Regions from separate parts of the Rubrivivax gelatinosus IL144 genome, predicted to be linked through region 3. Evidence: predicted binding sites of a transcription regulator. Region 3 holds the regulator's gene; each other region holds the start of a gene.
What was found. Region 3 encodes NrdR, which represses ribonucleotide reductase genes. Its sites were predicted from a motif close to CACNANATNTNGTG; they were not measured.

Region 1: RGE_RS01875 (ribonucleoside triphosphate reductase) is a predicted target of NrdR. The motif match lies at 5,003-5,016, and genes of this name have one in related genera.
Region 2: RGE_RS20625 (ribonucleoside-diphosphate reductase subunit alpha) is a predicted target of NrdR. The motif match lies at 7,223-7,236, and genes of this name have one in related genera.

The regions. Positions count from the first base shown of each region.
Region 1 covers NC_017075.1:390,461-400,904, reverse strand. The annotation lists gene RGE_RS01900 (bifunctional enoyl-CoA hydratase/phosphate acetyltransferase) at 1-242, opposite strand, end outside; gene RGE_RS01895 (methyl-accepting chemotaxis protein) at 428-2,170, opposite strand; gene ubiT (ubiquinone anaerobic biosynthesis accessory factor UbiT) at 2,345-2,797, opposite strand; gene RGE_RS01885 (U32 family peptidase) at 2,794-3,723, opposite strand; gene ubiU (ubiquinone anaerobic biosynthesis protein UbiU) at 3,728-4,747, opposite strand; gene RGE_RS01875 (ribonucleoside triphosphate reductase) at 5,026-7,068, shown strand; gene nrdD (anaerobic ribonucleoside-triphosphate reductase) at 7,095-7,313, shown strand; gene RGE_RS01865 (anaerobic ribonucleoside-triphosphate reductase activating protein) at 7,300-7,992, shown strand; gene RGE_RS01860 (iron-containing alcohol dehydrogenase) at 7,993-9,288, opposite strand; gene RGE_RS01855 (dehydrogenase) at 9,363-10,444, shown strand, end outside.
Region 2 covers NC_017075.1:4,535,527-4,545,970, forward strand. The annotation lists gene prmA (50S ribosomal protein L11 methyltransferase) at 1-21, shown strand, start outside; gene RGE_RS24350 (zinc-ribbon and DUF3426 domain-containing protein) at 29-1,072, shown strand; gene RGE_RS20610 (carbohydrate kinase family protein) at 1,113-2,018, shown strand; gene RGE_RS20615 (hypothetical protein) at 2,104-2,682, opposite strand; gene RGE_RS20620 (ribonucleotide-diphosphate reductase subunit beta) at 2,939-4,096, opposite strand; gene RGE_RS20625 (ribonucleoside-diphosphate reductase subunit alpha) at 4,230-7,085, opposite strand; gene ampD (1,6-anhydro-N-acetylmuramyl-L-alanine amidase AmpD) at 7,369-7,956, opposite strand; gene RGE_RS20635 (sigma-54-dependent transcriptional regulator) at 7,957-9,399, opposite strand; gene RGE_RS20640 (sensor histidine kinase) at 9,396-10,444, opposite strand, start outside.
Region 3 covers NC_017075.1:4,178,000-4,188,443, forward strand. The annotation lists gene RGE_RS18995 (metallophosphoesterase family protein) at 1-318, opposite strand, end outside; gene RGE_RS19000 (GNAT family N-acetyltransferase) at 516-1,355, shown strand; gene RGE_RS19005 (UbiD family decarboxylase) at 1,856-3,409, opposite strand; gene RGE_RS19010 (lytic transglycosylase domain-containing protein) at 3,685-4,554, shown strand; ZMP/ZTP riboswitch at 4,609-4,727, shown strand; gene glyA (serine hydroxymethyltransferase) at 4,782-6,032, shown strand; gene nrdR (transcriptional regulator NrdR) at 6,049-6,492, shown strand; gene RGE_RS19025 (GspH/FimT family pseudopilin) at 6,592-7,128, shown strand; gene RGE_RS19030 (type IV pilin protein) at 7,220-7,705, shown strand; gene RGE_RS19035 (prepilin-type N-terminal cleavage/methylation domain-containing protein) at 7,702-8,301, shown strand; gene RGE_RS23400 (PilW family protein) at 8,295-9,044, shown strand; gene RGE_RS19045 (PilX N-terminal domain-containing pilus assembly protein) at 9,041-10,423, shown strand; gene RGE_RS19050 (type IV pilus modification PilV family protein) at 10,420-10,444, shown strand, end outside.

The sequences.
Region 1 (10,444 bases), 1.3 Mb from region 3:
GGGAACTCGGTGCCCAGCAGGCTGGAGATCAGCGCGCCGGCCCACATGCCGTGCGCGATGACGCCCTTGAAGCGCGTGCCCTCGGCGTACTCGGCATCGACGTGCGCCGGGTTGACGTCGCCGGAGACCAGCGCGAAGGCGTTGATGTCGTCCATCGACAGCGTGCGCATCATCTGCGCGCGCTGGCCCGGACGCAGCTCGTCGTAGGTCAGGTTCTCGATCAGGCCTTCGTGAGCACCCATGAATCCGTCCTCGCTGGCGTCTCGGCGATGCGCCCGACAGACCGATTCTGGCCGCCAGCGGCCGCGCCGTGTGAGGCGCTCAGCCTAGCGCCGTGCGGCGGCGCGCAGTGCAAGCCGTTTTGCTGCACTGCACATGACGTGCATCAAGCGAGCCGTCGGGGTCGCGCGACAGCGCCGCCGCCGACTCAGAAGCTGGTCCAGTCGTCGCCGGCCGAGGCCGGCGCGACAGCCGCCGGAGCGGGCAAAGCCGGCCGGCTCTTCGTGGTCGGCAGCGGCGCGGGGCGCGCCGGGCGCTGCGGCGCCGTCGTAGTCGGCCGCGCCGCAGCGGCGGGCACGGCGGCCACCGGCGCGGCCTCGCCGGCGCCGAGGCGGAAGACGCTGACCAGCGTGGTCAGCCGCGCGGCCTGCTGGCGCAGGCTCTCGGCGGCCGCGGCGCTCTCTTCGACGAGTGCGGCGTTCTGCTGCGTCGCCTGGTCCAGGCCGCCGACGGCGGTGCTGACCTGGGCGATGCCGGCGGTCTGCTCGGTCGTCGCATGGCCGATCTCGCCGATCAGGTCGGCCACACGCTGCACCTGGGCGACGATCTCGTCCATGGTGCGGCCGGCGTCGCCGACCAGGCGCGAGCCGGCCTCGACCTTTTCGACCGAGCTGCCGATCAGCGACTTGATCTCGCGTGCCGCCTCGGCGGCTCGGTGGGCCAGCGAGCGCACCTCGCCGGCGACGACCGCGAAGCCGCGGCCCTGCTCGCCGGCACGCGCGGCTTCGACGGCGGCGTTGAGCGCCAGGATGTTGGTCTGGAAAGCGATGCCGTCGATGACGCCGGTGATGTCGGCGATGCGGCGCGAGCTGTCGCTGATCTCCTGCATCGTCGAGACCACCGCGCCGACGACCTGGCCGCCCTGGCGCGCCACGCCGCTGGCCGAGCCGGCGAGCTGCGTCGCCTGCTGCGCGGTCTCGGCGTTGTGGCGCACCGAGGCGCTCATCTCGTCCATCGAGGCCGCGGTCTCGGCCAGGTTGGAGGCCTGGGTCTCGGTACGCTGCGACAGGTCGGCGTTGCCGGTGGCGATCTGCGCCGAACCGGTGGCGATCGAATCGGAAGCCGAACGCACCTGGGCGACGATCTGCGCCAGGCTGCGCTGCATCGCGCCCAGCGAAGCCAGCACGCTGCCGGCCGGCGCGTGTTCGGCACCCGGCACCGGACCCAGGTCGCCGTCGGCCACGCGCGAAGCCGCCGCGCCGAGTTCACCCGGCTCGGCCCCCAGCGCCCGCGTGATGCCACGCGTCACCAGGTGGGCCAGCACGCCGGCCAGCAGCATCGCGGCCAGGCCGACACCGACCAGCAGCCAGCGCTGCGCGGCGAACGCGGCGTCGGCCAGCGCGACGTGCTCGGCCGCCAGCTTGTTGCCGTGTTCGACATAGGCGTCGGCGGCGGCGATCAGCCGCGCCAGCAGCGGGCGGCACTGCTCGTCGATGCGGCGGATCGCCTCCTCGCGCCGGCCCGAGGCGCCGAGATCGACGATCGCGCGCGCCACCGGGCCGTACTCGGCCTCGATGCGTTCGATCGTGCTGAAGAGTTCGCGCTCACGCTCGCCGATGTCGTCGGCGGTGGCGAGCGCCTGCTTCAGGCGCGCGAGGTTCTGCTGCACACGCTGGTCGGCCTGGCCGACGGCCGACTTCAGCGCGGCGCGCTCGGTCTCGGAGTCGACGATGACCAGGTCACGGGCGCCGATCGCACGCGCATTGGCCGCATCGAGCACCCGGTTGGAGAGCTGCAGCCGCTGCGCATCCTCGTTGACGTAGCTGGCGAAGACCCGGTAGCTCTTCCACTGGGCATGCAGCGCGAAGCCGCAGACCACGAGCACGAGGGAAGCGAGCGCCCCGAAGCTGACCAGCAGCCGGGTGCGCACGGTGAAAGCGGTGATGTTCATGCCGTTCTTCTTCGAGGATCGAGCCGGCACCCCGGGCGGGGGCGCCTGCGACGATCATCGGGAAGAACAGCGACGGCGGTCGTTGCAAAAGACCGGTTTATCGGCCTTGAAACGCTCCGAAGCGGTCAAATTGCGCGAAAGCGCAATTTCGACCCCACGATCATTTGCGCCCGGTCAGAAGCGGAACAGCGGCCCGAGCGCGTCGAGCGTGTTCTTCAGCACCAGGCCCATCTCGGTGTCGCCTTCCATCACCAGGGCGCGCTCGAAGAACAGGCGGTCGGCGTCGTCCTCGCCGCGCAGCAGGCGCAGGTAGTCGGGCAGCGCGGCGGCGATGCGCAGCGCGACCGGCTTGCTCTGCGGCGCGAGCACGAAGCCGCGTTCGCCGAGCTGCAGCTTCATCGCCAGGCCCAGGTCGGTGACCGCGACCTCGACGCTGCGGCCCGACAGCGCCGCCTTGGCGTCGGCCGGCAGACGCGGCAGCAAGAGCTTGTTCATCGCCAGCGCCAGCACCATGCTGGGCGGCTGCATCGGCAGGCGCTGCACGAGGGGCTTGACCTTGGCGGCAGCCAGCGCGTGCAGCTCGGCCAGTGAGCGCGGCGCGACGAAGGCGTGGGACTTGGTGCTCATGCGGCTTTCCATTCCATGCCGGCGCGACCTTGCGCGTACCCGTTGGCCAGGCCGCCCGGCAGTGCGATGGCCTCGAGTTCACGGCGCGCGGCGGCAGCCGGTGCGCCCTGGTTCATCACCTGCTCGAAGCAGGCAACGACGGTCGTGAAGTGCTGCGAGCAAGGCGACAGCCGCAGACGGCGCACGCCGTTGGCGACGATCTGCTCGCGCTGCTCGATCAGGCAATGCTGCGCCGCGCCCTGGGTCTGGATGCCGTTGAGCACCAGGAAGGGCTTGCCGTCGCTGGTCGACAGCAGCAGGCCGTCCGGGTAGTCCTGGCAGCGGAACTCGCACTGGTCCTTGCTCAGCCGGTGGTGGCGCGCGGTGAAGCAGCGCGCCGAGAACGCCAGCGGCATGCGGCCGAAGCCGAAGGCCTCGGTCGCCACCGGCGTCTCGCCGGCCTTGACCGGGTCGGCGGCCGGGTTGACGCGGCCCATCGCTTCCAGCGGCAGTTCGGCCGGCGCCGTCCAGCGCACGGCGCCGAAACCGGCGTGCTCTTCGAGCGCGGCGCGGCTGTAGACGTTCAGGTGCGGGCCGATCGCGAACGGCACGCCGGCGGGCTCGAGCACCGCCAGCGCCGAGGCGTCGCCGGCTTCGACGAGGTAGTCGCGCTGCTCGGCGATGCGGCGCACGACGCGCAGGTCGGCCTCGGACTCGATCAGGCCCTGCGTCGCGAGCACGATCTCCTTGCCGGCGGCGCGCAGGTCGGCGGCCAGGTCCAGCCAGTCGTCGAGCTTGAACTCGTAGCGGCGCGAGCAGACGACCTCGCCCAGCACGACGGTGTCGGCGGCCGATTCGGCGACGCCGGCATAGAAATCCATCAGCGCCTGGCGCGTCCAGTAGGTCAGCACCGGGCCGACGGTGAGCGAAATGCGTTCGGAACTCATGCTCTTACCGCCACGGGCGGTCCAGGGCGCCGAGGGTGTGCTGCTGGCCTTCGGCAAGGTGGCCCAGCGTGGCGGTCCAGGTCGGCTGCACGCTGAAGCGGTCGGGCGAAGCCTTGGCGGCGTCGATCGCCTGGCGCCAGACCTTGGTCACCTGCTCGGTGTAGGCGGGGCTGCGCTGGCGGCCTTCGATCTTCAGCGCCTTGACGCCCATCTTCATCAGCTCGGGCAGGATGGCCAGCGTGTTCAGGCTGGTCGGCTCCTCGATGGCGTAGTCGCGCTTGCCTTCGACGACGAAGCGGCCCTTGCAGATCGTCGGGTAGCCGCGCGGCTCGTCGGGCGCGTAGTGGTCGATCAGCATGCCGCCCAGGCGCGACTCGACGCCCGTCGGCGTGTCGGTCCAGCGCACCGCCGACGGCGGCGAGCAGACGCCGACGTTGTTCGGTGACTGGCCGGTGGCGTAGGACGACAGCGTGCAGCGGCCTTCGACCATCACGCACAGGCTGCCGAAGGCGAAGCACTCGATCTCGACCGAGGTGTTGCGCAGCACGTGCTGCACCTGCTGCAGCGTCAGCACGCGCGGCAGCACCGCGCGCTGGATGTTGTAGTGGCGCTGGTAGAAGTTGATCGCCTCGTAGCTCGTCGCCGAGGCCTGCACCGACAGGTGCAGACGCAGCTCGGGGTGCGTGCGCGTGGCGTAGGCCATCACCGCGGTGTCGGCGCAGATCAGCGCGTCGGCGCCGAAGTCCACCGCCGTGTCGACCGCGCGGTACCAGGGCGTCACGTCCGCCGACTGGGCGAAGGTGTTCAGCGCCATCAGGACCTTGCGGCCGCGCTTGTGTGCGTAGGCGATGCCCTCTCGGACCTGGGCGTCGTCGAAGTTCAGGCCGGCGAAGTTCCGGGCGTTGGTGGCGTTCTTCAGGCCCAGGTAGACCGTGTCGGCGCCGGCGTCGACGGCCAACTGGAGGGCCCGCAGAGAGCCCGCGGGGCAGACCAGTTCGGGCGCCGCGAAGGGGGGCTGTTGCATGGCGGGCGGAGTCTAGGCGCCGGCTCCGCCGACGGCTTGCGGGACGTCAAGAGCGGTGCGAACCGCGCACCGGCAGACGCCCCGAAACGGCATGGACACCACACCGTCAGCAGGGTCTGCCGACCGCGGCCGGGCGGGCCAAGCGCCACGCGGCGGCCGGCGCAAGCCCCTCGCGCAGCGAACTTGCACTGCATCAAGCGCAGCCGAGTTCTCGCCCGATGGACGCTAGCGGTTGGGTATCGTTCGGCGCCTACACACCATAGCTAGTGTCCACGCGCATGTCAGACGCCGCCCTGCCCCCCTCAGCCGACACCCAGACCGCCCCGCTGGCGGTCATCAAGCGTGAAGGCCGCACCGTCGCCTTCGACCCGTCCAAGATCGAAGACGCGCTGGCGCGTGCCGGCGCCGCCACCGGCGAGTACGACGCCGAACGCGCCGCCGAGCTGACGCGCCAGGTCACCGAGCGCCTGCACCGCCGCGTCACCGGCGTCGAGCAGATCCAGGACGAGGTCGAGCGTGTGCTGCAGGCCGCCGGCCACTTCGACACCGCGCGCGCCTACATCGTCTACCGCGAGCAGCGCCGCGCGCTGCGCCAGGACCGCAGCGTCGCCGTCGACGTCGAGCGCTCGGTCAACGAGTACCTGGCGCGCCAGGACTGGCGCGTCAACGCCAACGCCAACCAGGGCTACTCGCTGGGCGGGCTGATCCTCAACGTCTCGGGCAAGGTCGTCGCCAACTACTGGCTCAACCACGTCTACCCGCCCGAAGTGGGCATCGCCCACCGCGAGGCCGACCTGCACATCCACGACCTGGACATGCTCTCGGGCTACTGCGCCGGCTGGTCGCTGCGCACGCTGCTGCACGAAGGCCTGAACGGCGTGCCGGGCAAGGTCGAGGCAGGCCCGCCCAAGCACCTGTCCAGCGCCGTCGGCCAGATCGTCAACTTCCTGGGCACGCTGCAGAACGAATGGGCCGGCGCCCAGGCCTTCAGCTCCTTCGACACCTACCTCGCGCCCTTCATCCGCAAGGACGGGCTGAGCTACGACCAGGTGCGCCAGAGCCTGCAGGAGCTGATCTACAACCTGAACGTGCCGTCGCGCTGGGGCACGCAGACGCCGTTCACCAACCTCACCTTCGACTGGACCTGCCCCGAGGACCTGCGCGAGCAGGTGCCGGTGATCGGCGGCCGGGAGATGCCGTTCGCCTACGGCGATCTCCAGGCCGAGATGGACATGATCAACCGCGCCTACATCGACGTGATGATGGAAGGCGACGCCAAGGGCCGCTCGTTCACCTTCCCGATCCCGACCTACAACATCACCAGCGACTTCGACTGGGAGCACCCGAACACGCTGCCGCTGTTCGAGATGACGGCCAAGTACGGCCTGCCGTACTTCCAGAACTTCCTGAACTCGGACCTGCAGCCGAACATGGTGCGCTCGATGTGCTGCCGGCTGCAGCTGGACCTGCGCGAGCTTCTGAAGCGCGGCAACGGCCTGTTCGGCTCGGCCGAGCAGACCGGCTCGCTGGGCGTGGTGACGATCAACTGCGCCCGCCTGGGTTATCTGCACGCCGGCGACGAAGCCGGCCTGCTGGCGCGCACCGACCGCCTGATCGACATCGCGCGCACCAGCCTGGAGATCAAGCGCAAGGTCATCCAGGGCCACATCGACAGCGGCCTGTTCCCGTACACCAAGCGCTACCTCGGCACGCTGCGCAACCACTTCTCGACGATCGGCGTGAACGGGATCAACGAGATGATCCGCAACTTCACGGCCGACCGCCACGACATCACCTCGCCCGAGGGCCACGCGATGGCGGTGCGCTACCTGGACCACATCCGCGCGCGCATCGTCGAACTGCAGGAGGAGACCGGCCACCTCTACAACCTGGAGGCGACGCCGGCCGAAGGCACGACCTACCGCTTCGCCAAGGAAGACAGGAAGCGCCTGCCCGGCATCCTGCAGGCCGGCACGGCCGAGCGCCCGTACTACACGAACTCCTCGCAGCTGCCGGTGGGCTTCACGACCGACCCCTTCGAGGCGCTGGAGCGCCAGGAGGAACTGCAGCGCAAGTACACCGGCGGCACCGTGCTGCACCTGTACCTGGGGGAGCGCGTCTCGTCGGCACGCGCCTGCCGCGACCTGGTGCGGCGTTCGCTCGAACGCTACCGGCTGCCCTACATCACGGTGACGCCGACCTTCTCGATCTGCCCGAAACACGGCTACCTCGCCGGCGAGCACGCGTTCTGCCCCAAGTGCGACGAGGAAGCCCTGGCACGCAAGGCCGCCAAGGCCGCACGCGCCGCCCCGGCCGCCTGACGGCCCGACCACCACAAAGGAAGAGCATGAGCCACAGCCAGACCCCCCTCGTCCACCCGCAGCTCGAAGAGCACGAACGCACCCGCTGCGAAGTCTGGACGCGCGTGATGGGCTACCACCGTCCGATGGCCTCGTTCAACATCGGCAAGCAAGGCGAGTTCCTCGAACGCCGCTACTTCGACGAGCCGGGCCGCCCGGCCGCCGCGGCCGACGTCACGGCCACCGTCGAGTGTGGCTGCGCCTGAGGCCCTGGCGATCGGCGGCTTCCAGCCGCTGAGCACGAGCGACTGGCCCGACCGCCTCGCGGCGGTCGTCTTCGTTCAGGGCTGCCCCTGGCGCTGCGTCTACTGCCACAACCCGGCGCTGCAGCCGCGTGACGGCGCCGCCGGCCCGGCCTGGGACGAAGTCGTCGCGACGCTGGCGCGCCGCCGCGGGCTGCTCGACGGCGTCGTCTTCAGCGGCGGCGAGCCGACGCTGGACCCGGCGCTGCCCGAGGCCGTGGCCACCGCGCGCGGCCTGGGTTTCGCCGTCGGCCTGCACAGCGCCGGCATCTACCCGAAGAAGCTGGAGGCGCTGCTGCCGGCGCTTGACTGGGTCGGCCTGGACCTGAAGACCGACCTCGCCGGCCACGACGCGCTGACCGGCCGCCCGTGCAGCGGCGCGCCGGTGCACGAGGCGCTGGCCGCCGTCGTCGCCAGCGGCGTCGACCACGAGGTGCGCACCACCTACCACCCGGCGCTGCAGTCCGACGAGACGCTGGCCAGGATGGCGCTGACGCTGAAGCGCGCCGGCGCGAAACGCTGGGTGCTGCAGCAGTGGCACCCGCGCGACGGCACGCCGGGTTTCGAGCAGCCCTGGCACTGGCCCGAGCCGGCGGTGCTGGCCTGGCTGCGCGAACTCGGCCCCGAGCTCGCGCTGCGCTGATCAGGCCGGCGCGGCGGCCTTCTTGCGCGCGGCAGTCTTCTTCGCCGCCGGCTTGGCGGCTGTCTTGGCCGCCGTGCGCTTGCGCGCCGGCGCCTTGGCCGGCAGCAGCGAACGCAGGATGGCCTCGCAGTCGCCGGGCGTCATCACGCGCGGCACCGGGTAGTTGGCGTCGGCTTCGCGGCAGGCGGCCTGGGCGAGCTTGGGGATGTCGGCGGCACGCAGCGCCTCGACCGTCCCCGGGATGCCGATGCGCCGGTTCAGCTCGGCCACCGCGTCGATGAACTTGTGCGCCAGCGTCGTGTCGCCGTCGTCAGGCGCACCGACCCCGGAGCGCCGCGCCAGCGCCGCCAGCCGCGGCTCGCAGTTCGGCGCCGAGAAGCGCAGCACCGCCGGCAGCACGATCGCATTGGCCAGCCCGTGCGGCACGTGGTACAGGCCGCCCAACTGGTGCGCGATCGCGTGCACGTTGCCGACGTTGGCGCGTGTGAAGGCCAGGCCGGCGTAGGTCGAGGCCAAGGCCATGCGCTCGCGCGCGACGAGGTCGCGACCGTCGGTGACGGCGCGCTCCAACTGCTCGAAGACCATGCCGACCGCGGCCAGCGCCCAGCGGTCGGTGGTGTCGGTGCACCAATCGCCGATGTAGGCCTCGACGGCGTGCGTCAGCGCGTCCATGCCGGTGGCCGCGGTGATCGCCGGCGGCAGGCCGACCATCAGCTGCGGGTCCAGCGCCGCCATGCGCGGCACCAGGCGCGTGTCGGCGACGACCAGCTTGCGCTGCGCCTTCGGGTCGGAGATCACCGCGGCGACGGTGACCTCGCTGCCGGTGCCGGCGGTGGTTGGCACTGCATACAACGGCAGCGGGCCGTGCAGGCCCTTGAAGTAGCCGACCAGCGCCCGCGGCGGCTTGCCGTTGGCCACCGCCAGGCCGATGACCTTGGCCGCGTCCATCACCGAGCCGCCGCCGAAGGCGACGATCGCGTCGCAGCCTTCGTCGCGCAGCAGCGTGATGCCGGCCTCGATGACCGGGATCGGCGCGTCGGGCTCGACGCGGTCGAAGACCACGACCTCGGTGCCCGCCGCGGCCAGCGCGGCGCGCAAGGGTTCGGCCAGGCCGAGCTTCATCACCGTCGCGTCGGTGACCAGCATGACCTTCCGATGGGTGAAATCCCCGATCGCCTGGCCGAGCTTGGCGCTCGCTCCCGGCCCTACGATCAAGAGGGGCTGCGGTATCGGCAGCCGCTTCGTCACCAGGCCTGCCGCCTGCTTCAGCTTGGGCAGCCCGACGCTGCGGGCCATGTCCCCGATCAAGTTGGCCATCTCGTCAACCCTCCACCATGCCCGTTCCGGGTCCACTCTGGCGCGAACAACGTATGAAGAGCGTGATCGGCATCAGCCTCGGCGCAGCCGCGCAGGACTTCGACTTCCGCACCACGCTGCTCGGCCAGCCCTTGCGCGTGCGGCGCATCGGCACCGACGGCGACGACGCGGTCGCGGCCCGCCGCCTGGCCTACTGGGACCGTCGCGCCGCCGCGATCGGCATCGGCGCCGGGCCCGACGCACGCAGCGTCGGCGCGACCACCGGCGGTGCCGAGCTGGCCGCCACGCTGAAGCACGCGCCCTGCACCACCGGCGACCACCTGGCCGAAATCTATCTCGAATGGGCGCTGCGCCACGTGCAGGCCGATCTCGGGCGCTACTTCGACAACGCGCTGGTGCTGTTCTTCTCCGGCGTCGCCAACCGCAAGCTGGCCTCGGCGATGGCCGAGTTCACGCCCAACCTGTTCTTCGCCGACCCGCTGCTGCAGCTGGGCGTGCCCAAGCTGCTGACCTCGCTGGACGCGCTGTCGCTGTACGCCACCGGCTCGCACTACGTCGCCGGCTGGGCGCCCAAGCGCCTGCCGAGCACGGCGCTGCTGGAACGCTGGACCGACCACGTGCTGCGCCAGGCGATGAAGAAGGCCACCGTCATCGTCGCGCCGGTGCACGAGCTCGACCGCTTCGGCACCGAGGAGCTGGCCGGCAAGACGATCGTCACCGCGACCGTCAACGACGCGCGGCTGGAAGCCTTCCGCGAGAAGGGCGTGGCGATGGTCGTCGACGCCTCCCCGGTGGTACAGGGCCACGTGCTCGGCCACGAGCTGCTCGACGCGATGATCCTCGCGGCCACCGGCAAGGCGCCGGGCACGCTGTACGACGACGACTACCTCGAGCTGATCCAGACCCTGGATGCGCGCCCGCGCGTGCTCTATCCCAACGGTTACCAGCGCAAGAACCGCTTCGCCTTCGTCATCCACCCGCTGTCGCAGGAGTACTTCAAGAAGGTCAAGCCGATCGAGATGCTGTCCAAGGTCTCGCCGCCGCTCTTGATGGACTCGCTGGAAAAGGCGATGGCCTACGCGCCGCCTTTCGTCTACTCGAAGATCGAGGGCATCCGCTCGCCGACCGGCGCCGA
Region 2 (10,444 bases), 360 kb from region 3:
ACGGCATCGCGCATGGCATGATCGCCGCATGACGCTCGCCGCCCGGTGCCCGTCCTGCGGTACCGTCTTCCGTGTGGTGCAGGACCAGCTTCGGGTCTCCGACGGCTGGGTTCGCTGCGGCCGTTGCGGCGAGGTCTTCAACGCGATACAGAACCTGGTCGACCTCGACGTCGAGACGCCGGTCCCGCCGCCGCAGCGCGATCCGGAGCCGGCGGCGCCGAGCCTGGCGTCCGACCCTCGTGCGCCCTGGGACGTCGAGTTGGAGCTTCCTCCGCCGCCATCCCCGACGCCGGCGTCTGCGGCGCCTGCACCTCCGGCCACAGCGCCGCACGACGAGGCGGCCGACGAGACCCACGCCGAGACGGTGCTGCTGGAACGCACGCCGGAGGACACCGAGCCGGCCTGGGATCTGCCGCCCCCGTCGCCGGCCGGCGAGACCCTGACCGACGCGCCGGATTTCGACGAGCCGCCGGCGCGCAACGCCGAGCTGCCGTTCGACGAACCGGCGCCGCCGCTCGAGGCTCCGGCTCCGGCGCCGGCCGCCCCGGCACCCGAGCCCAAGCCGGCCTTCCTGCGTCACGCCGAGCGCCGCGAGCGCTGGCGCCGGCCGCAGGTGCGCGCCGCACTCGCCGCGGTCTGCGTGCTGGGCACCGTCGGCCTGGTCGCCCAGGCGGCCTACGAATACCGCGACTTCGTCGCCGCCCGCTGGCCGGCCGCCCGTCCCGCGCTCGAGGCGCTGTGCCGGGCGCCGGACTGCACGATCGGCGCCCCGCGTGCGATCGAGGGCCTGAGCGTCGAGAGCAGCGGCCTGGTGCGTGTCGAAGGCACGGCGATGTACCAGCTGCAACTGCTGCTGCGCAACCGCTCGGCGCTGCCGCTGGCGATGCCGTCGCTGGACCTGACGCTGTCCGACAGCCGCGGCGGCATCGTCGCGCGCCGCGTACTAACGCCCGAGCAGGCCGGACTTCGCGTGTCGGCCGTCGCACCGGCGGCCGAAATGCCGATCCAGGTCACGCTGACCACGGCCGGCAAGCCGGTGGCCGGCTATACGATCGAGATCTTCTACCCCTGACCCCGCGCGCCGGTCGCGCGCCATCCCCCCGGAGTTGCCCATGCCCGCGCTGATCTGCGGTTCGCTCGCATTCGACACCATCACGACCTACCCCGGCCGCTTCGCCGAGCAGATCCTGCCGGAGCAGATGCACATCCTGAACCTGTCGTTCCTGGTGCCGACGCTGCGGCGCGAGTTCGGCGGCTGCGCCGGCAACATCGCCTACACGCTGCAGGCACTCGGCGGCGAGTCCGTCGTGATGGCCGCGCTGGGCAGCGACGGCGGCGAGTACCTGACGCGCATGAAGGGCTGGGGCGCCGACACCTCGCTGGTGATGGTCGACGAGGCCTCGTACACGGCGCAGGCGATGATCATCACCGACGTCCAGAACAACCAGATCACCGCCTTCCACCCGGGCGCGATGCAGAACGCGCACCAGGCCAAGGTGCCGGCGCGCGCCGACCTGAAGATCGGCATCATCTCGCCCGACGGCCGCGAGGCGATGGGCGAACACGCCGAGCAGATGCACGCCGCCGGCATCCCGTTCATCTTCGATCCGGGCCAGCAGCTGCCGATGTTCGACGGCCCGGCGCTGCGCCGCATGGTCGAGATCGCGAGCTGGGTGGCGGTCAACGACTACGAAGGCCGCATCCTCTGCGAACGCATCGGCACCGACCTCGCCGGCCTGTCGCGCTCGAACCTCAAGGGCGTCGTCGTGACGCTGGGCGAGCGCGGCTGCGAGATCTGGACCGACGGCGAGCGCCGCGAGGTGCCGGGCGTGGCGGCCCGCGAGGTCGTCGACCCGACCGGCTGCGGCGACTCCTTCCGCGCCGCCCTGCTCTACGGCCTGGAGCGCGGCTGGGACCTGGAACGCTGCGCCGCGCTGGGCAACCGCATCGGCGCGCTGAAGATCGCCAGCAAGGGCGGCCAGAACCACGCCGTCGACCGCGCAGCGCTGGGCCTCTGAGGCCTGCCGCGCAGGCATGAAAAAGCCCGGCCGAGGCCGGGCTCGCGATAAACGCCGGCCGCCCAGAGCGGCCGGTTCGTTTTCGTCAGGGCTTGTTGCCGGTCGGGAACGGCCAGGCGGCCGCCGGGCTCAGCGTCGTCTTCGCGGCGGCCGCGGGAGCTGCGGCAGCAGGCGCAGGCTCGGCCTTCTTCGGCGCCGCCTTCTTCGCCGGCGCGGCCTTCTTGGCGGGCGCCGCGGCCTTCTTCGCCGGGGCAGCCGCCTTCTTGGCCGGCGCCGCGGCCTTCTTCGCCGGAGCGGCCGCCTTCTTGGCCGGCGCCGCGGCCTTCTTCGCCGGGGCAGCCGCCTTCTTGGCCGGCGCCGCAGCCTTCTTCGCCGGGGCCGCCTTCTTGGCCGGCGCCGCGGCCTTCTTCGCCGGAGCCGCCTTCTTGGCCGGAGCCGCAGCCTTCTTCGCCGGGGCCGCCTTCTTGGCCGGCGCCGCGGCCTTCTTCGCTGGGGCCGCCTTCTTGGCCGGCGCCGCAGCCTTCTTGACCGCGGCGGCCTTCTTCGCCGGAGCCGCCTTCTTGGCCGGCGCAGCGGCCTTCTTCTCAGCCACGACCTTCTTGGCCGGAGCCGCCTTCTTTGCCGGCGCAGCCTTCTTCGCCGGCGCCTTCTTCGCAGTTGCCATCACGATCTCCTTGATCAAGTTGCAAAGAGCACCGCGCCGTCATGAGCGGCACGGCAATCCGTCGTCCGGCGTTCTGACGCCCGGCAGGGGCCGGGCACTCGCCCCGGTACGACGAATGGGGCAGCGGCCACGGGGCGGCGCGTCTGGCGGCGCTGCTCCCGGACCGCGGATGTGAAACGTCGCACGGGCCCCGCGAAGGCACCGTGCGACGGCAGCGGGCCGTGGCCCGCCGGGTATCGGAAGCGGCGTTTTCCGCTCAATCCCATGACAGAGCGCCACCGCTCTGGTAGTCGATGACGCGGGTCTCGAAGAAGTTGCGCTCCTTCTTCAGGTCGATCATCTCGCTCATCCACGGGAACGGGTTCTCCTCGTTCGGGAAGAGCGGCTCCAGGCCGATCTGCGTCGCGCGCCGGTTGGCGATGTAGCGCAGGTAGCCCTTGAACATCGAGGCGTTCATGCCGAGCACGCCGCGCGGCATGGTGTCCTCGGCGTAGCGGTACTCGAGCTCGACGGCGCGCTCGAACAGCGCGCGGATCTCGGCCTTGAACGCCGGCGTCCACAGCTGCGGGTTCTCGAGCTTGATCTGGTTGATCAGGTCGATGCCGAAATTGCAGTGCATCGACTCGTCGCGCAGGATGTACTGGTACTGCTCGGCGGCACCGGTCATCTTGTTCTGCCGGCCCAGCGCCAGGATCTGCGTGAAGCCGACGTAGAAGAACAGGCCTTCCATCAGGCAGGCGAAGACGATCAGGCTCTTCAGCAGCGTCTGGTCGTTCTCGGGCGTGCCGGTGGCGAAGGCCGGGTCCATGATCGCGTCGATGAACGGGATCAGGAACTCGTCCTTGTCGCGGATCGCCGCGACCTCGTGATAGGCGTTGAAGATCTCGCCTTCGTCCAGGCCCAGCGACTCGACGATGTACTGGTAGGCGTGGGTGTGGATCGCTTCTTCGAAGGCCTGGCGCAGCAGGAACTGGCGGCACTCGGGCGCGGTGATGTGCCGGTAGGTGCCGAGCACGATGTTGTTGGCGGCCAGCGAGTCGGCGGTGACGAAGAAGCCGAGGTTGCGCTTGACGATGCGGCGCTCGTCTTCGGTCAGGCCGTTCGGGTCCTTCCAGAGCGCGATGTCGCGGCTCATGTTCACTTCCTGCGGCATCCAGTGGTTGGCGCAGGTGGCGAGGTACTTCTCCCAGGCCCACTTGTACTTGAACGGAACCAGCTGGTTCACGTCCGTCTGGCCGTTGATGATGCGCTTGTCGGCGACGTTGACGCGCCGCGTGTTGGCCGTCGTGGCCGGGCGCGAGACCGGCGTGGCATTCGTTGCCGCGACGCTTCGTGCGGCGGTGTCCGACTGGGGCGTCATCGCCACGGGGGCGATCGCCGGGGTGCTGCGAACTTCGTCTTCCCAGACCAGCATGTGTGGACGTCCTGTTCTTGAATTATCGAGGGCTTGCTCGGGATCACCAAGCACTAGTTGACATGGGTACGCATTCGGCGGCTGCATTAGGTGCCGACGAATGCGCACTCCGAGCGTTAGATGCTCCGAAGCCTTACTGGCAGGCTTCGCAATCGGGGTTGTCGATCGAGCAGAAGCGCACGTCGCTCGCCGGCTCGGCCGCCGCCGCCGAGGCGTCGAGACCGCCGTGCTGCGGCACGGCATTCATCGCGCCCGGTGCCACCGTGCTCTTCTCGGCGTGCGTGGCGCTCATCGTGCGCAGGTAGTAGGTGGTCTTCAGGCCGCGCGTCCAGGCGAGCTTGTAGATCTCGTCGAGCTTCTTGCCCGAGGCGCCGGCCATGTAGATGTTCAGCGACTGCGCCTGGTCGATCCACTTCTGGCGCCGCGCCGCGGCCTCGACCAGCCAGCGCGCATCGACCTCGAAGGCGGTGGCGTAGAGCTGCTTGAGCTCGTCGGGCACGCGGTCGATGGCGCGCAGCGAGCCGTCGAAGTGCTTCAGGTCCATCACCATCACGTCGTCCCACAGGCCCAGGCGCTTCAGGTCGCGCACCAGGTACTCGTTGACGACGGTGAACTCGCCCGACAGGTTGCTCTTCACCGAGAGGTTGCCGAAGCAGGGCTCGATCGAGGCGTCGACGCCGATGATGTTGGAGATCGTCGCCGTCGGCGCGATGGCCACGCAGTTGGAGTTGCGCATGCCGTGCGCGGCGATGCGCGCGCGCAGCGCCGCCCAGTCCAGCGTCTCGCTGCGGTCGACCTCGACGTGGCCGCCACGCGCCGCGGCCAGCAGGTCCAGCGTGTCCTGCGGCAGCACGCCGCGGTCCCAGAGCGAGCCGCGGTAGCTGGAGTAGCGGCCACGCTCCTCGGCCAGCTCGCTCGAGGCCCAGTAGGCGTGGTAGCAGAGCGCTTCCATCGAGCGGTCGGCGAACTCGACCGCGGCCTCGCTGGCGTAGGGCAGGCGCAGCTGGTACAGGCAGTCCTGGAAACCCATCAGCCCCAGGCCGACCGGGCGGTGGCGCAGGTTGGCGTCGCGCGCCTTCTTCACCGCGTAGTAGTTGATGTCGATGACGTTGTCGAGCATGCGCATCGCCGTCGACACCGTGCGCTTGAGCTTGGCCTGGTCGATGCCGCCGCCGGCGACGTGCTGGGCGAGGTTGATCGAGCCGAGGTTGCAGACCGCGATCTCGCTGGCGCTGGTGTTCAGCGTGATCTCGGTGCACAGGTTGCTGGAGTGCACGACGCCGACGTGCTGCTGCGGGCTGCGCAGGTTGCAGGCGTCCTTGAAGGTGATCCACGGATGCCCGGTCTCGAAGAGCATCGTCAGCATCTTGCGCCACAGGTCCTTGGCCGGCAGGCGCTTGAACGGGCGCATCTCGCCCTGGTCGGCCTTGCGTTCGTAGGCGACGTAGGCGTCCTCGAAGGCGGCACCGAACTTGTCGTGCAGGTCGGGGCAGCTCGACGGCGAGAACAGCGTCCAGTCGCCGCCTTCCATCACGCGCTTCATGAACAGGTCCGGGATCCAGTTCGCGGTGTTCATGTCGTGCGTGCGCCGGCGGTCGTCACCGGTGTTCTTGCGCAGCTCGAGGAACTCCTCGATGTCCAGGTGCCAGGTCTCCAGATACGCGCAGACCGCGCCCTTCCTCTTGCCGCCCTGGTTGACGGCCACCGCGGTGTCGTTGACGACCTTCAGGAAGGGCACGACGCCCTGGCTCTTGCCGTTGGTGCCCTTGATGTGGCTGCCCAGCGCACGCACCGGGGTCCAGTCGTTGCCCAGGCCGCCGGCGAACTTGGACAGCAGCGCGTTCTCCTTCAGCGCCTCGTAGATGCCTTCCAGGTCGTCGGCCACCGTCGTCAGGTAGCAAGACGACAGCTGCGAACGCCGCGTGCCGCTGTTGAACAGCGTCGGCGTCGAGGACATGAAGTCGAAGCTGGAGAGCACGTCGTAGAACTCGATCGCACGCGCCTCGCGGTCGATCTCATTGAGCGCCAGGCCCATCGCGACGCGCATGAAGAAGGCTTGCGGCAGCTCGATGCGCCGGCCGTCGACGTGCAGGAAGTAGCGGTCGTACAGCGTCTGCAGGCCGAGGTAGTCGAACTGCAGGTCGCGCTCGGGCTTGAGCGCCGCGCCCAGACGCACGAGGTCGAAGCGCTGCAGCTCTTCGTCGAGCAGCTCGGCCTGCACGCCCTGGCGCACGTACTCGGGGAAATACTCGGCGTAGCGTGCGGCCATCGCCTCGGGGCGCACGTCGGCGCCCAGGATCTCGCGGCGGATCGTGTGCAGCAGCAGCCGCGCGGTGGCGCGCGTGTAGGCCGGGTCCTTCTCGATCAGCGTGCGCGCGGCGAGGATCGACGCCTTGTAGACCTCGTCCAGCGGCACCCCGTCGTAGAGGTTGCGGCGGGTCTCGGCGAGGATGGGCTCGGCGCGCACGTCGTCGCCCAGCCCGGCGCAGGCCTGTTCGACCAGCGAACGCAGGCCCTCCAGGTCCAGCGGCACACGCTGGCCGCGATCGACGACGTGCAGCTCGGGCGCTGCCGGCTTGGGCGCGGCGGCCTGGCGCGAACGCTCCTGCGCACGGCGCTCGCGGTAGAGCACGTAGGCGCGTGCGACCTCGTGGTGGCCACCGCGCATCAGGCCGAGTTCGACCTGGTCCTGCACGTCCTCGATGTGGAAGGTGCCGCCGCCCGGGCGCGAACGCACCAGCGCGCGCACCACGCCTTCGGTCAGCTGGTCCACCGTCTCGCGCACGCTGGCCGAGGCCGCGCCCTGCGCGCCGTGCACGGCCAGGAAGGCCTTCATCAGCGCGACCGCGATCTTGTTGGGCTCGAAGGCGACGACCGAGCCGTTGCGGCGGATGATCTGGTAGCCGGTGACGGACGCGGCGGCCGGCGCGGCGGCCTGGCTGCGCACGGGCACGACGGCCTCGGTCGCGGACGACTGGACTGCTTGCATGGGGTTCCCCTGTCGGTGTGTTGGGCGGTGGGCGATGCGCGCCTTCTGCGGGTCGCGGCCGGTGGCGACCACGGCACGAGCCGCGCGTCGCAGCCACCGGGGAAGCGGCCACGACGCCGGAGCACGACGCGAGCAGACACTATATCTAGCGCCGACAAAGCCTGCAACGCACTAGGAATAGCGTTTCGATGCGTGAAATCCCGCACCGCGCGCAGGCCACGCGGCACCCGCCCGGTGCAGCCCGTGCGCCTTCGCGAGGCAGGGAAAGAGGATGCGGCGCGGCTCAGCCGGCGGCCGGCACGACCTGCAGCGCCGGCGCGCGCAGCGCGATCAGGCGCGCCAGCCGCGGCCAGTCGAAGCCGGCCCCGGGGTCGTGTTTGCGCCCCGGCGCGACGTGCTCGTGGCCGGTGACCTCGGCCAGCGGATAGGCCCGCGCCAAGGCCGGCAGCAGCCGCGCCAGGCGGGCGTATTGCGCGGTCTCGAAGACCTCGCCTTCCAGACCTTCGAGCTCGATGCCGATCGACCAGTCGTTGCAGTTCTCGCGACCGCGCCAGACCGAACGCCCGGCGTGCCAGGCGCGGGCGTCGCAGGACACGAACTGCAGCAGTTCACCGTCGCGACGGATGACGAAGTGCGCCGACACCTGCAGCCCGCGCAGGCGGGCGTAATAGGGATGGGCGTCGCAGTCCAGCGTGTTCGTGAACAGGCGTTCGATCGCGTCGCCGCCGTACTCGCCCGGCGGCAGGCTGATCGAATGCAACACGGCGAGCGTGAGCGCGGCGCCCGCCGGCCGCGGGCCGAAGTTGGGCGACGGGATGGCGCGCGCGCCGGCGTACCAGCCGTCGCGCCAGTGGCGCGGCGAGGCGGCCACTCAGTCGTCGCCGCTGCCGATGCCCAGCCGCGCCATGCGGTAGCGCATCTGGCGCAGCGACAGCCCGAGGCTGGCGCCGGCGGCGGTGCGGTTGTAGCGGTGGCGCTCGAGCGCACGCTCGAGGATCTCGCGCTCGACCTGGTCGAGGTAGGCCGCGAGGTCGCTGGGCAGCGGCACTTCGGTGGCGGCGGCGCGCCCCGGGTCGGGCACCGCCATCTCCAGGTCGAGGTGCGCGGAGTCGGCGAACGCGACCTCGGGCAGGCCCAGGTCGCGGCACTCGACGACGCTGCCGCCGGCCAGCGTGACGGCACGGTGCAGCAGGTTCTCCAGCTCGCGCACGTTGCCCGGGAAGGCGTAGCGCGACAGATGCGCCAGCGCCTCGGCCGACAGCACCGGCGGCGGCGACACGCCGGCGTCGCCGGCGATGCGTTCGAGCACCGCGGCGGCGATCGCGGGCAGGTCTCCCAGCCGCTCGCGCAGCGGCGGCACGACGATCTCGATGACGTTCAGGCGGTAGAACAGGTCCTGGCGGAAGCGCCCGGCGTGCACCTCGGCGGCCAGATCCTTGTGCGTGGCACTGACGATGCGCACGTTGACCGCCAGCTCGGCCGGCGCACCCAGCGGCCGCACCGCACGTTCCTGCACCGCGCGCAGCAGCTTGCTCTGCATCGCCAGCGGCAGGTCGCCGATCTCGTCGAGGAACAGCGTGCCGCCCTGGGCGGCCTGGAAGAAGCCTTCGCGGTCCTCGACGGCGCCGGTGAAGGCGCCGCGCCGGTAGCCGAAGAACTCGGCTTCGAGCAGCGTCTCGGGGATCGCGCCGCAGTTGACGGCGACGAAAGGCATCGCGTGGCGCGGCGAGAGCTCGTGGATCGCGCGCGCCACCAGCTCCTTGCCGGTGCCCGACTCGCCGTGCACCAGCACCGGCGCCATGCTGCGCGCGACCTTGCCGACCAGGCTGCGCACCTGCTGCAGCGCGACCGAATCGCCGACCATGCGGTCGAGCGCACGGCGCGGCGGCAGCGCGTGGCGCGCCTCGGCCGGCCGCGCCGCGCGGGCGCCGTCGGACGGCGTGCGCCCCAGCGCCGAGGCGACGACGGCGCGGAACTGGCGCAGGTCCACCGGCTTGGTCAGGTAGTCGTAGGCGCCGGCCTTCAGCGCCTCGACGGCGTTCTCGGCCGAGCCGTAGGCGGTGATGACGATGCCCTTCTCGCCGCGGCCGGCGTCCTCCAGCCGGCGCAGCAGGTCCAGCCCGGTGCCGTCGGGCAGGCGCATGTCGGTGATCAGCAGCTGGAAGCGGCGCGACTGCAGCGCCGCCCAGGCCTCCTCGACGGTCTCCGCGCTCTCGACGTCGTAGCCCTCGCGCAGCAGCGTCAGCTCGTAGAGCGTGCGCAGATCGGGCTCGTCGTCGACGACGAGCAATCGGGGCGGCGTGGGAGCGCTCACGGATTCAGTTGCAGCGAGGGATCGGCGGCCGGCAGCGCACAGCGCTTCATCGTGACGACGAACTCGTTGCGGGCGCCGACGTCGGCCTCGCGCCGACGGTAGCCGATGCTGGCGCCGTAGCGCACGCAGAGTTCGCGGCAAATATACAGGCCGAGTCCGGCGCCGCGGCTGCGGGTCGAGAAGAACGGCTCGAAGATGTAAGGCTCGACCTCGGGCGCGATCGCCGGGCCGTCGCTGGCGACGACGAGCTGGGCCTCGGCCTCCGACAAGGCGAAGAGCTGCAGCCGGATCGCCGCCGGCGCCTGGCTGGCGTAGCGGCCGGCGTTGTCCAGCAGGTTGACCAGCACGCGGCGCAGGTGCTCGGGGTCGAAGACCACGCCCAGCGGCGCGTCCGGCAACTCGACGCGCAGCCGGCTGCTCGGCCCCAGCGGCAGCGCCACCGTCGCGGCCCAGTCGGCGACCGCCTGGCCGACCTCGGCGTTGGCGTCCAGCGGCACCGGCGCGCCGGCCTGGCCTCCGGGCGCCAGTTCCATCACGTCGTCGACGATGCGCTTCAGGCGGTCGACGTTGTCGGCGACGATGCGCGCCAGCCGGCGCTGCGCCGGGGGCAGCTCGTCCTCCAGCAGCAGCGCGTTGGCCTGCAAGATCGCCGCCAGCGGATTGCGGATCTCGTGCGCGATGCCGGCCGACACGCGGCCCATCGCCGCCAGCTTCTCCTGCTGCAGCCGGGCCTGGGCGATGCGCACGTCCTCCAGCAGCAGCACGCACAGCGGCTCGCCGTTGCGCTCGTCGCCGGAGACGAGGCCGCGCACGAAGCGCACACGCAGGCGCAGCGTGCGTGGCGCACTGCCTTCGAAGGCCAGCGTCAGCTCGCGGCCGGCCTCGGGCCAGTCGCGCTCGGCCAGCGCCCGCGTCACGGCGCGCGCCAGCGGCACCCAGGCGGCCCGCGACTCCAGGCCGAACGGCGCCGGCGGGCTGAGGCCGGCGTCGACCAGCAGCGCCCGCGCCGCCGGATTGGCGGCACGCACGCGCAGCCGGCCGTCGA
Region 3 (10,444 bases):
GGAGATCAGCAACGCGTCGGGCTTGGCGGCGACGATCGCGGCCAGTGCGGCGTCGAAGATCTCGACGCTCTCCTTGATCATCTTGCGGTCCTGCAGCAGGTAGGCGTCGAGCTCGCTGCTGGTGCCCAGCGCCGTGGCGTCGTAGAGGTGCACGTCGCTCAGCACCGCCAGGCGCACCGGGCCGTCGTCGCCGCTGCCGCCGCAGCCGGTCAGCCAGGACGGCAGCGTGATGACGGTGGCCAGGCCGGCGGCGGTCTGCAGGAAGCGGCGGCGCGGCGGCGCCGGATGACGGGTGTTGTCGTTCGAAGAGGAAGTCATGGCGGTCCTGTGGTGTTCGTGCTCACGGCACGACGGCGGGCATTGCAGGCGCCGGGCGTGATCGCCGGATGACGGCCGCACGACATCCCGCCGGGCTTTGCGCCCCGTCAGGGCAGCGGGCATGCCGGCGCGGCCGCCACGGCTTCGTCATACACGCTTCACCCGGGCGTCACCCCGGGCCGCAACGATGACGGTCCATGCCCGACACGACCCTGACCCCGCCGCTCGCCGCCGCCCCGATCGAGGACCGCGCCGGTGCCCTGAGCCCCCGTGCCCCGCTGACGGCGGCGCCCGCCGCCGAGGCCGCGCTGCTCGTCGCCTGGGCACGCGACGAGGACGAGGTGCGCGAGGCCCAGCGCCTGCGCCACGAGGTCTTCGCCGGCGAGATGGGCGCGCGGCTGGAGGTGCCGGCCGGCACGCCGCCGGGGCTGGACGTCGACCGTTACGACGCCTTCTGCGAACACCTGCTGGTGCGCGCCCCGGGCGAAGCCGACGAGCCCGGTCCGGTCGTCGGCACCTACCGCGTGATGACGCCAGCGGCGGCCGCACGCGCCGGCGGGCTGTACAGCGACAACGAGTTCGACCTCGGCCCGCTGACGCCGCTGCGCGCGACGATGGTCGAGCTCGGCCGCTCCTGCGTGCACCCGGACTGGCGCTCCGGCGGCGTCGTCATGGCGCTGTGGGGCGCACTCGCCGCCTTCATGGTGCGCAACGGGCTGGAGACCATGGTCGGCTGCGCCAGCGTCGGCATGCGCGACGGCGGCCATGCCGCCGCCAGTCTGTGGCGCCGTCTGGAAGCGACGCACCTGGCCGCGCCCGAATGGCGCGTGACGCCGCGGCTGGCGTTGCCGGTCGACGAACTGCGCCAGGACCTGCCGGTCGACGCGCCGCCGCTGCTCAAGGGCTATCTGCGCTGCGGCGCGCGTGTGCTCGGCGCGCCGGCCTGGGATCCCGACTTCAAAACCGCCGACCTGCCGGTGATGCTGCGCCTGGCGGACCTGCCGGCGCGTTATCGCCGGCACTTCATCGGGGCCTGAGGCCGGCGGCGGCCTGTCCGCCCGCACGGCCCCGGTGCGCGCCGTCGGCGCGCGTCGCAGGCTGCCACAAATTGTGGCAATCCGATGAAAAGCCCCGTGAATCAAGCACCTGGCGACGCCGCGCACGAGTTGTCCACAGAGATGCCAACGTCAGGCGTGGAAATTCACACGGAAGACGCCGCGACCCGGCGCACCGAGGCCGGGCACCGGGCGAACACCGCTTGCACCGAGGCGGCGCAGAGGGTGTCAGGCAGGGGAAACTGAGCAAGCTTCGGGCCTGCGGAGGCACAAAAGCCGGCCCAAAAAGCGAAACCCCCTCCGGCCCAGGGGACCGGAGGGGGCGGGTGACCACTGGTCACCGATGGAGCTCCAGAGGAAAGTGGTCCGGGGCTCCCGACGCGCAGGAATTGCGCCGTCTTCCTAGATGCCTGCGTTCAGGCATCTCGAAGTTAGGCGACGCGCCGCGCAGGTTCAAGGCGGATTTTCACGCCGCGTGCACGTCAAGGGGGCGAGATCAAACGTTCGGCAAGAGAGCGCACACGCTGCTCGACGGCGGCGTCCATCGTGATCGGCCGGCCCCACTCGCGCGAGGTCTCGCCGGGCCACTTGTTGGTCGCGTCCAGGCCCATCTTGCCGCCCAGGCCGCTGACCGGCGAGGCGAAGTCCAGGTAGTCGATCGGCGTCTCGGAGACCAGCGTCGTGTCGCGCACCGGGTCCATGCGCGTCGTGATCGCCCAGATGACTTCGCGCCACTCGCGGATGTTCACGTCCTCGTCGGTGACGACGATGAACTTGGTGTACATGAACTGGCGCAGGAAGCTCCAGAGCCCGAACATCACGCGCTTGGCGTGGCCCGGGTAGGCCTTGCGGATCGAGATCACCGCCATGCGGTAGCTGCAGCCTTCGGGCGGCAGGTAGAAGTCGGCGATTTCCGGAAACTGCTTCTGCAGGATCGGCACGAAGACCTCGTTCAACGCCACGCCCAGCACCGCCGGCTCGTCGGGCGGCTTGCCGGTGTAGGTGGAGTGGTAGATCGGGTCGCGCCGGTGCGTGATGCGGTCGACCTGGAACACCGGGAACCAGTCCTGCTCGTTGTAATAGCCGGTGTGGTCGCCGAACGGGCCTTCCAGCGCATGCAGGTAGCCGCCGCGTTCGCAGAGCTTGACGCCGCGGTCGGACTCGCCGGTGAAGCCGGCAGGCGCCGGCGGGATGTGGCCTTCGAGCACGATCTCGGCGCTGGCCGGCACCTGCAGCGCCCGGCCTTCGCCGACGCCGGAGTCGACGAGTTCGGTGCGGCTGCCGCGCAGCAGGCCGGCGAACTGGTATTCGGACAGGCTGTCGGGCACCGGCGTCACGGCGCCGAGGATGGTCGCCGGGTCGGCGCCCAGAGCCACCGCGATCGGGAAGGGCTTGCCGGGGTTGGCGAGCGCGAACTCGCGGAAATCCAGCGCGCCGCCGCGGTGCGCCAGCCAGCGCATGATCAGCTGGTTGCGGCCGATCAGCTGCTGGCGGTAGATGCCCAGGTTCTGGCGCAGCCGCGGCGTGGCCACGGCCTGCGGGCCGCGCGTGACGACCAGGCCCCAGGTCAGCAGCGGGCCAGCGTCGCCGGGCCAGCAGGTTTGGATCGGCAGGCGGCCGAGGTCGACGTCCGGGCCCTGGAGCACCACCTCCTGGCAGGGCGCGCTGCGCTGCACCGAAGGCTTCATGTCCCACAGCGCCTTGGCCATCGACAGCAGCTTGCCGGCGTCCTTCAGGCCCTTGGGCGGCTCGGGCTCCTTGAGCCCGGCCAGCAGCCGGCCGACGTCGCGCAGCTCGGCGGTCGACGAGGCCCCCATTCCGAGGGCTACACGTTGGGGGGTGCCGAAAAGATTCAGCAGCACCGGGATCGAAAAACCGGTCGGGTTGCGGCACAGCACCGCCGGGCCGCCGGCACGCAGCAACTGGTCGCCCAGCGCGGTCATCTCGAGCACCGGAGACACCGGATCGGTGATGGTGCGCAGCTCTCCGCGGGCTTCGAGCTGGGTGATGAAGTCCCGCAAGTCTCGGTAGATCATTCTTCCTAGATATAAGAGGGAGACCTCATATTCTTGACCGGATATGAGAGCCTTCCTAAAATTCGTGCTGCCCTTGGATCTGAATCAGGGCAGACCCGTACCGTCCGCATCGTAATCACCAGGATCACCAGGACGGTCGCTGCAGTCCCGCTCCGCGCGGCCCGTTCGTCGGTCGCTTGCGGTAGTCGGTCGATTATCGCCGTCGCCCTGCCCCAGCGCCCCCTTCGGCGCCGCGGCCTTCGGGCATCCAGGACGGCGTTTTGAAGAGGGATGCGATGAAAGCCATTGCCGTGCTGCGCACCGCGCAGCAAGCCACAGGGCGCTCGCTGACGGTATTCGCTCGTGACGTCGGTCACGGCTTGCTCGAGATCGGGCACAACACCCTGGCCGTAGTCGGCCTTGCGGTGGTGGCGGTGCTCGTCTTCGTGGCCGGTCGGGAAGACCTGCGTCAGCAGGCCGAAACGAGGGCCTTCGAGTGGTTGCAGACGCGCCATGAAGTGCGCGTCGCCGCGACCACCGAGGCCGAGCTGGTGCCGGCCGAGCCGGAAGCCGTCAACCGGGCCACCGCGGCCGACCCGAAGGCGCTGACGCGCCAGCAGGCGGCCGTCGCGAGCTGGATCTCGCGCCGCTACAAGGTGGCGCCGGAGCCGATCAGCGCGCTGGTGCAGGAAGCCTGGGCCATCGGCCAGAAGGCCGGTCTGGACCCGACGCTGATCCTGGCCATCATGGCCGTCGAGTCGAGCTTCAACCCGTTCGCCCAGAGCTCGGTCGGGGCCCAGGGCCTGATGCAGGTGATGACCCGCATCCACGACGACAAGTACCAGGCCTTCGGCGGCACGCACGCCGCGTTCGACCCGATCAGCAACCTGCGCGTCGGCGTCCAGGTCTTGAAGGAGTGCATCACGCGCGCCGGCGGCCTGCAGGAAGGCCTGAAGCACTACGTCGGCGCCGCGCTGCAGGACAACGACAACGGCTACGTCGACCGCGTGATGACCGAGCAGGACTACCTGAAGCGTGTAGCTGCCGGCAGCCGCGTGCCGGTCACCGCGCCGATCAGCGTGCCGCGCGAGGCGGCGCCGATGCCGCTGCCCGCGGCACAGCCGGCGCCGCCGCGCGCCGAACAGCTGGCGATGCTGCGCCGCTGAATCCCGGCGTTTGACTTCGCCGCGGCGGCGGCTGCGGCCGCTGCCGTTACACTCCGCCTCCTGCGCGACTGGCGATGAGGGGCGGCACGACTGCCGGCCCCGAGGTGGATCGACCACCGGGAAGCGCAGGCCGGCCACCCGGCCGGCGTCCGCCGTTCGCCTGGGCAGCCCTCGACGACGCTCCGCCGCGGGGCGCTCGAAGGCCCTTCACTCCGAAGAGGACTGCCGTGTTCGACCGTTCCATTTCCACCCTCGCCAACGTCGACCCTGAAATCTGGGCGACCATCCAGGACGAGAACCGCCGCCAGGAAGAGCACATCGAGCTCATCGCGTCGGAGAACTACACCAGCCCCGCGGTGATGGCCGCGCAAGGCTCGCAGCTCACCAACAAGTACGCCGAGGGCTACCCCGGCAAGCGCTACTACGGCGGCTGCGAGTACGTCGACGTCGTCGAACAGCTGGCGATCGACCGCGTCAAGCAGCTCTTCGGCGCCAACTTCGCCAACGTGCAGCCCAACTCGGGCTCGCAGGCCAACCAGGCCGTGTTCTTCGGCCTGCTCGAGCCGGGCGACACGATCATGGGCATGAGCCTGTCCGAAGGCGGCCACCTGACGCACGGCATGCCGCTGAACATGAGCGGCAAGTGGTTCAAGGTCGTCAGCTACGGCCTGGACGCCAACGAAGCCATCGACTACGACGCGATGGAACGCCTGGCGCACGAGCACAAGCCCAAGCTGATCATCGCCGGCGCCTCGGCCTACAGCCTGCGCATCGACTTCGAACGTTTCGCCAAGGTCGCCAAGGCCATCGGCGCCTACTTCATGGTCGACATGGCGCACTACGCCGGCCTCGTCGCCGCAGGCGTCTACCCGAACCCGGTGCCGCATGCCGACGTCGTCACGTCCACCACGCACAAGAGCCTGCGTGGCCCGCGCGGCGGCATCATCCTGATGAACGACGAGGCGATCGCCAAGAAGATCAACAGCGCGATCTTCCCCGGCATCCAGGGCGGCCCGCTGATGCACGTCATCGCCGGCAAGGCCGTCGCCTTCAAGGAAGCGCTGGCGCCCGAGTTCAAGGCCTACCAGCAGCAGGTGGCGGCCAACGCCAAGGTGCTGGCCGAGACGCTGATCTCGCGCGGCCTGCGCATCGTCAGCGGCGGCACCGAGAGCCATGTGATGCTCGTCGACCTGCGCCCCAAGGGCCTGACCGGCAAGGAAGCGGAAGCCGTGCTGGGCAAGGCCCACATGACCTGCAACAAGAACGGCATCCCGAACGACCCGCAGAAGCCGATGGTCACCAGCGGCATCCGCCTGGGCACGCCGGCGATGACGACGCGCGGCTTCAAGGAAGACGAGGCGCGCCGCACCGCGCACCTGATCGCCGACGTGCTCGACAACCCGCACGACGAGGCGAACATCGCCGCGGTGCGCGAGAAGGTCGCGGCGCTGACGCGCGACTTCCCGGTCTACCGCTGAGCGGGAGCGGCGGCGCATGCGTTGTCCGTACTGCGCCCACGGCGAGACGCAGGTCGTCGAGACCCGCGAGTCCGACGAGGGCGGCGTCGTGCGCCGGCGCCGCCGCTGCCTGAAGTGCGAGAAGCGCTTCACGACCTACGAACGCGCCGAGGTCGCGATGCCCGCCGTCGTCAAGAAGGACGGCGCGCGTGTCGAGTTCGACCCCGAGAAGCTGCGCTCGTCGATGATGCTGGCGCTACGCAAGCGCCCGGTCGGCGTCGAGAAGATCGACGCGGCGATCGAGCGCATCCAGGAGCAGCTCGTCGCCGGCGGCGCGCGCGAGGTGCCGAGCACGCGCGTCGGCGAGCTCGTGATGCGCGAACTCGAGAAGCTGGACAAGGTGGCCTATGTGCGCTTCGCGTCGGTCTACCGCAGCTTCGAGGACGTCGACGAGTTCAGCCAGCTGATCCGCGACATCTGAGTCGCTGATCCCCCGCGCGGGGGCGCCCGAAGCTCCCGCCGCGAGGGGAGCGCGCGGCGTCTTGCGTCTTCCTAGAGTGCCCCGGCACCGGAGGACGACATGGCCCGCGACCCGCTGCCCCAGCCACCGAACACGCCGCGCCCGCGCGGCCTGACGCTGATCGAGAGCGCCGTCACGCTGGCGCTGGCCGCGCTCGTCGTCGGCCTGGCCGTGCCGGGCTTCGCGACGATGCAGGAGCGCGAGCGCCTGCGCGGCGTCGCCGCCCAGCTCGAGACCGACATCATGTATGCGCGCAGCCTGGCGACGGCACGGTCGGACGGCGTGCGGCTGGAGTTCGCCGGCCCACGCTGCTGGCTGCTGCACGACGGCGCGCCCGGCTGCAGCTGCGACGGCCCCGTGCCGATCTGCGAGGGCCGCCGCGTGCTGCGCTACGTGAACCTCGGCGACACGCACCCGGTGCAGCTGCTGTCCAACAGCGGCTCGCTGCTCTTCGACCCGACCCGCGGCACCGTCACGCCCACCGCGACGGTGCGGCTGTCGCTGCCGTCGGGACCGCGGCTGCACCTCGTCGTCAACCTGATGGGCCGGGTGCGGCGCTGCTCGCCCGACGGCCTGCCCGGCGAAGCGCCCTGCTGATCCCTCGAACGCGGGGCAAGGGCCGCGACGAGCGGCGCCCACGCCACGACGAACGGTGCCGGCGGGGCCGGCGCTGCGAATAATCGGTCACATGTCCATCCGGTGCCGTCGGTGTTCCGCTGGGGGGCCAGCGCAGGGCTTCACGCTCATCGAACTGGCCATCGTGGTCGTCGTGCTCGGCGTGCTCGCCGCGGTGGCGCTGCCGTCCTTCATGGACAGCATCCGCAAGGGCCGCCGCTCCGACGCCTATGCCGCGGTGGCCGCGGTGCAGCAGGCGCAGGAACGCTGGCGCAGCAACCACGCCCAGTACACGACCTCGCTGACCGACTTGGGGCTCAGCAGCAGCAGCTCGTCGGGCCACTACACGATCGAGATCGGCAGCTCGGGCGCCGCCGGCGACACGCTGTCCAGCGCCTACGTCGTCACCGCCCGCGGCAACCGCGGCAGCAGCCAGGCCTCGGACAGCCAGTGCCGCAACATGAGCATGCGGCTGCGCGGCGGCAACCTCGAATACGCCGGCTGCGGCAGCTGTGGCGACTTCAGCTACGCGGTGACCAACGCCTGCTGGCCCAAATGACGCCGCCCCGCCGCCTCCGCCGCCGCGGCCTGACCCTGGTCGAGCTGATGGTCGTCGTCGCGCTGCTGGGCGTGCTGCTGGCGCTGGGCGCGCCGTCGCTGTTCGACTACATCCGCGTGCAGCGCCTGAAGAGCATCAGCGCGCAGCTCGGCACCGACGTCCAGTTCGCGCGCGGCCAGGCCGTGGCGCACGGGCTGCGCTCGTTCGTGCTGTTCCCGGCCGCCGGCACGGCGGTGTCCTGCTACACGATCTACGAGCTGCGCCCCGGCGCCGACGCCACCAAGCTGTACTGCGACTGCACGCTGGGCCCGGGCAATGCCTGCTCGAACCCGGTGTCGGTCGAACTGCGCACCGTCATGCTGCCTGCCGACGGCGGCGTGCACCTGCAACTGGCGGTCGGCGACCGCGGCTTCGGCTTCGACCCGCTGACCGGCGGCCTGCTGACGCACAGCTCCGACTGGCTGCCCGAACCGCTGGACGCCTTCGTCATCAACACGGTGCTCGACGGCACCCGCAGCCTGCGCACCACGGTCGGCCGCGCCGGCCGGCCCACGGTCTGCGGCACGCAGGCCGCGCTGGGAGCGCAGACGTGCTGAACGCCGCACGCCGCAGGCCGGCGCGTCGCCAGCGCGGGCTGTCGATCGTCGAGCTGATGGTCGGCGTGACGATCGGCCTGCTGGTCGTCGCCGCGTCGGCGCTGCTGGTCTCGGGCCAGCTCACCGAGAACCGCCGGCTGCTGCTGGAGACGCAGCTGCAGCAGGACCTGCGCGCCACCACCGACATCATCGTGCGCGACCTGCGCCGCGCCGGCATCTGGAACGACGCGCAGAACAGCGGCCCGTGGTCCACCGAGAACACCGACCCGCAGTGCAACCGCTACGCGACGGTGCGCATCGCCGACACCCAGGACTCGGTCGTCTACCGCTACTACCGCAACGGCGACAACAACAGCGCCACCGGCATCAAGCTCGAGAACGGCGTGCTGAAGTCCGGCATCCAGGGCGCGGCCGTCGTGGCCGGCAGCACCTGCGCCCAGAACGCGAACCCGCCGAGCTGGCAGGAACTGACCGACAGCCGCACGCTGCGCATCACGAAGTTCCAGGTCAGCTGGCAGGACGACGGCTCCACGCCCCAGCCCCTGCCCTGCGCCAAGCTCTGCGCCGACGGCAGCACCAGCTGCTGGCCGGTGCTCGACGTGCGCCTGGTGAAGATCGAGATCGAAGCCGCTTCGGTCGCCGACCCGAGCGTGACGCGCGCGATGCAGGCGACGGTGAAGCTGCGCAACGACTTCATCGACTACCGCGACGCCGCGCACCCGACGCGCGTGTGCCCGACATGAAGCGCGGCACCGCCCCGGCGCCCCGTCGCCGCCAGCACGGTCTGGCGGCGCTGGCCGTGGTGCTGCTGCTGTTCTTCGTCGTCTCGCTGGTCGCCGCCTACACCAGCCGCAATCTGATCTTCGAGCAGCGCACCGGCGTCAACCAGTACCGCTCGACGCAGGCGATGGAGACCGCCGAGGCGGGCCTCGAGTGGGCCCTGCTCAAGCTCAACGGCGGCCGCATCGACGCCAGCTGCGCACCGAGCACGACGATCACGGACACGCCGTTCCGCGAGCGCTACCTGGTCACCGACGCCGACACCGGCTTCGTCGGCGCCAAGCTCGACGCCAGCGGCAACGTCGCCTTCGCCACCTGCGTGCGCGACGGCAGCGGCTGGAGCTGCCGCTGCCCGGCAAGCGGCACCGAGCTGCCCGACCCTCCCGCCGGCGACGGCCCGCATCCGGCCTTCCGCGTCGCAATCGTCGGGTCGGCCCTGAGGCCCGGGCTGGTGCGCATCTACGCCAACGGCTGCACCCGGCTGGCCGAGGAGTGCCTGAGCTTCTCGGCAAACATGTCCAGCCTGCCGCTGGTGCGCGCGATCGCCCCTGCCGGCGAAGGCTTCGCGGCCATCTCCACCTGGGCCGCGATGGCCGGGCGCACCGCGGCGGTCGAACGCGACAGCAGCAAGACGGTGGTGACGGCGCTGCCGCGCGACACGCTGATCGTGCGCGGCAACCTGACGACCGACGGCGGCGGCACGCTGCGCGTGGCGCGCACCGGCTCGGCCAGCGGCTACTCGGTGCGCGTCGGCGGCAGCAGCATCCCGAGCGCGATCGAGGCGCTCGGCGCGCCGGGCTCGCCGGCCGACGGCAGCGCGACGCTCAGCCCGGACCCGTCGCTGCGCGACATCGTCGGCACCGGCGACACGCCGGTCAGCACGCGCATGTTCGCCTCGGTCTTCATGATGCGGCCCGAAACCTTCCGCGACCAGCCGGGTGCCGTGCTGCTCGACTGCGCCACCGTCAGCTGCGACGGCAGCACGCTGGCCACCAAGGTCGCGCGCAACCCCGGGCGGCCGATCTGGGTCGAGGGCAACCTCGTGCTCGACGGCAGCGGCGACATCGGCAGCGCCGCGGCACCGGTGCTGATCGTCGTCACCGGCAACCTCGACTTCGACGCCGGCGGGCGCCCGGTGCACGGCCTGGTCTACGGCCGGGCGACGAGCTGGCGGCTGAGCGGCACGGCGCACGTGCAGGGCGCGCTGATCGCCGAGAACGACCTGGTCGTGGCCACCACGACGGGCAGTTCGATCGACCACGACGCCGACACGCTGCGTCACCTGTCGACGCTGGTCGGCTCGTTCACGCGCGTCGCCGGCAGCTGGAAGGACTTCCCGTGAGCGCGCATCGGCTTCGTCGCA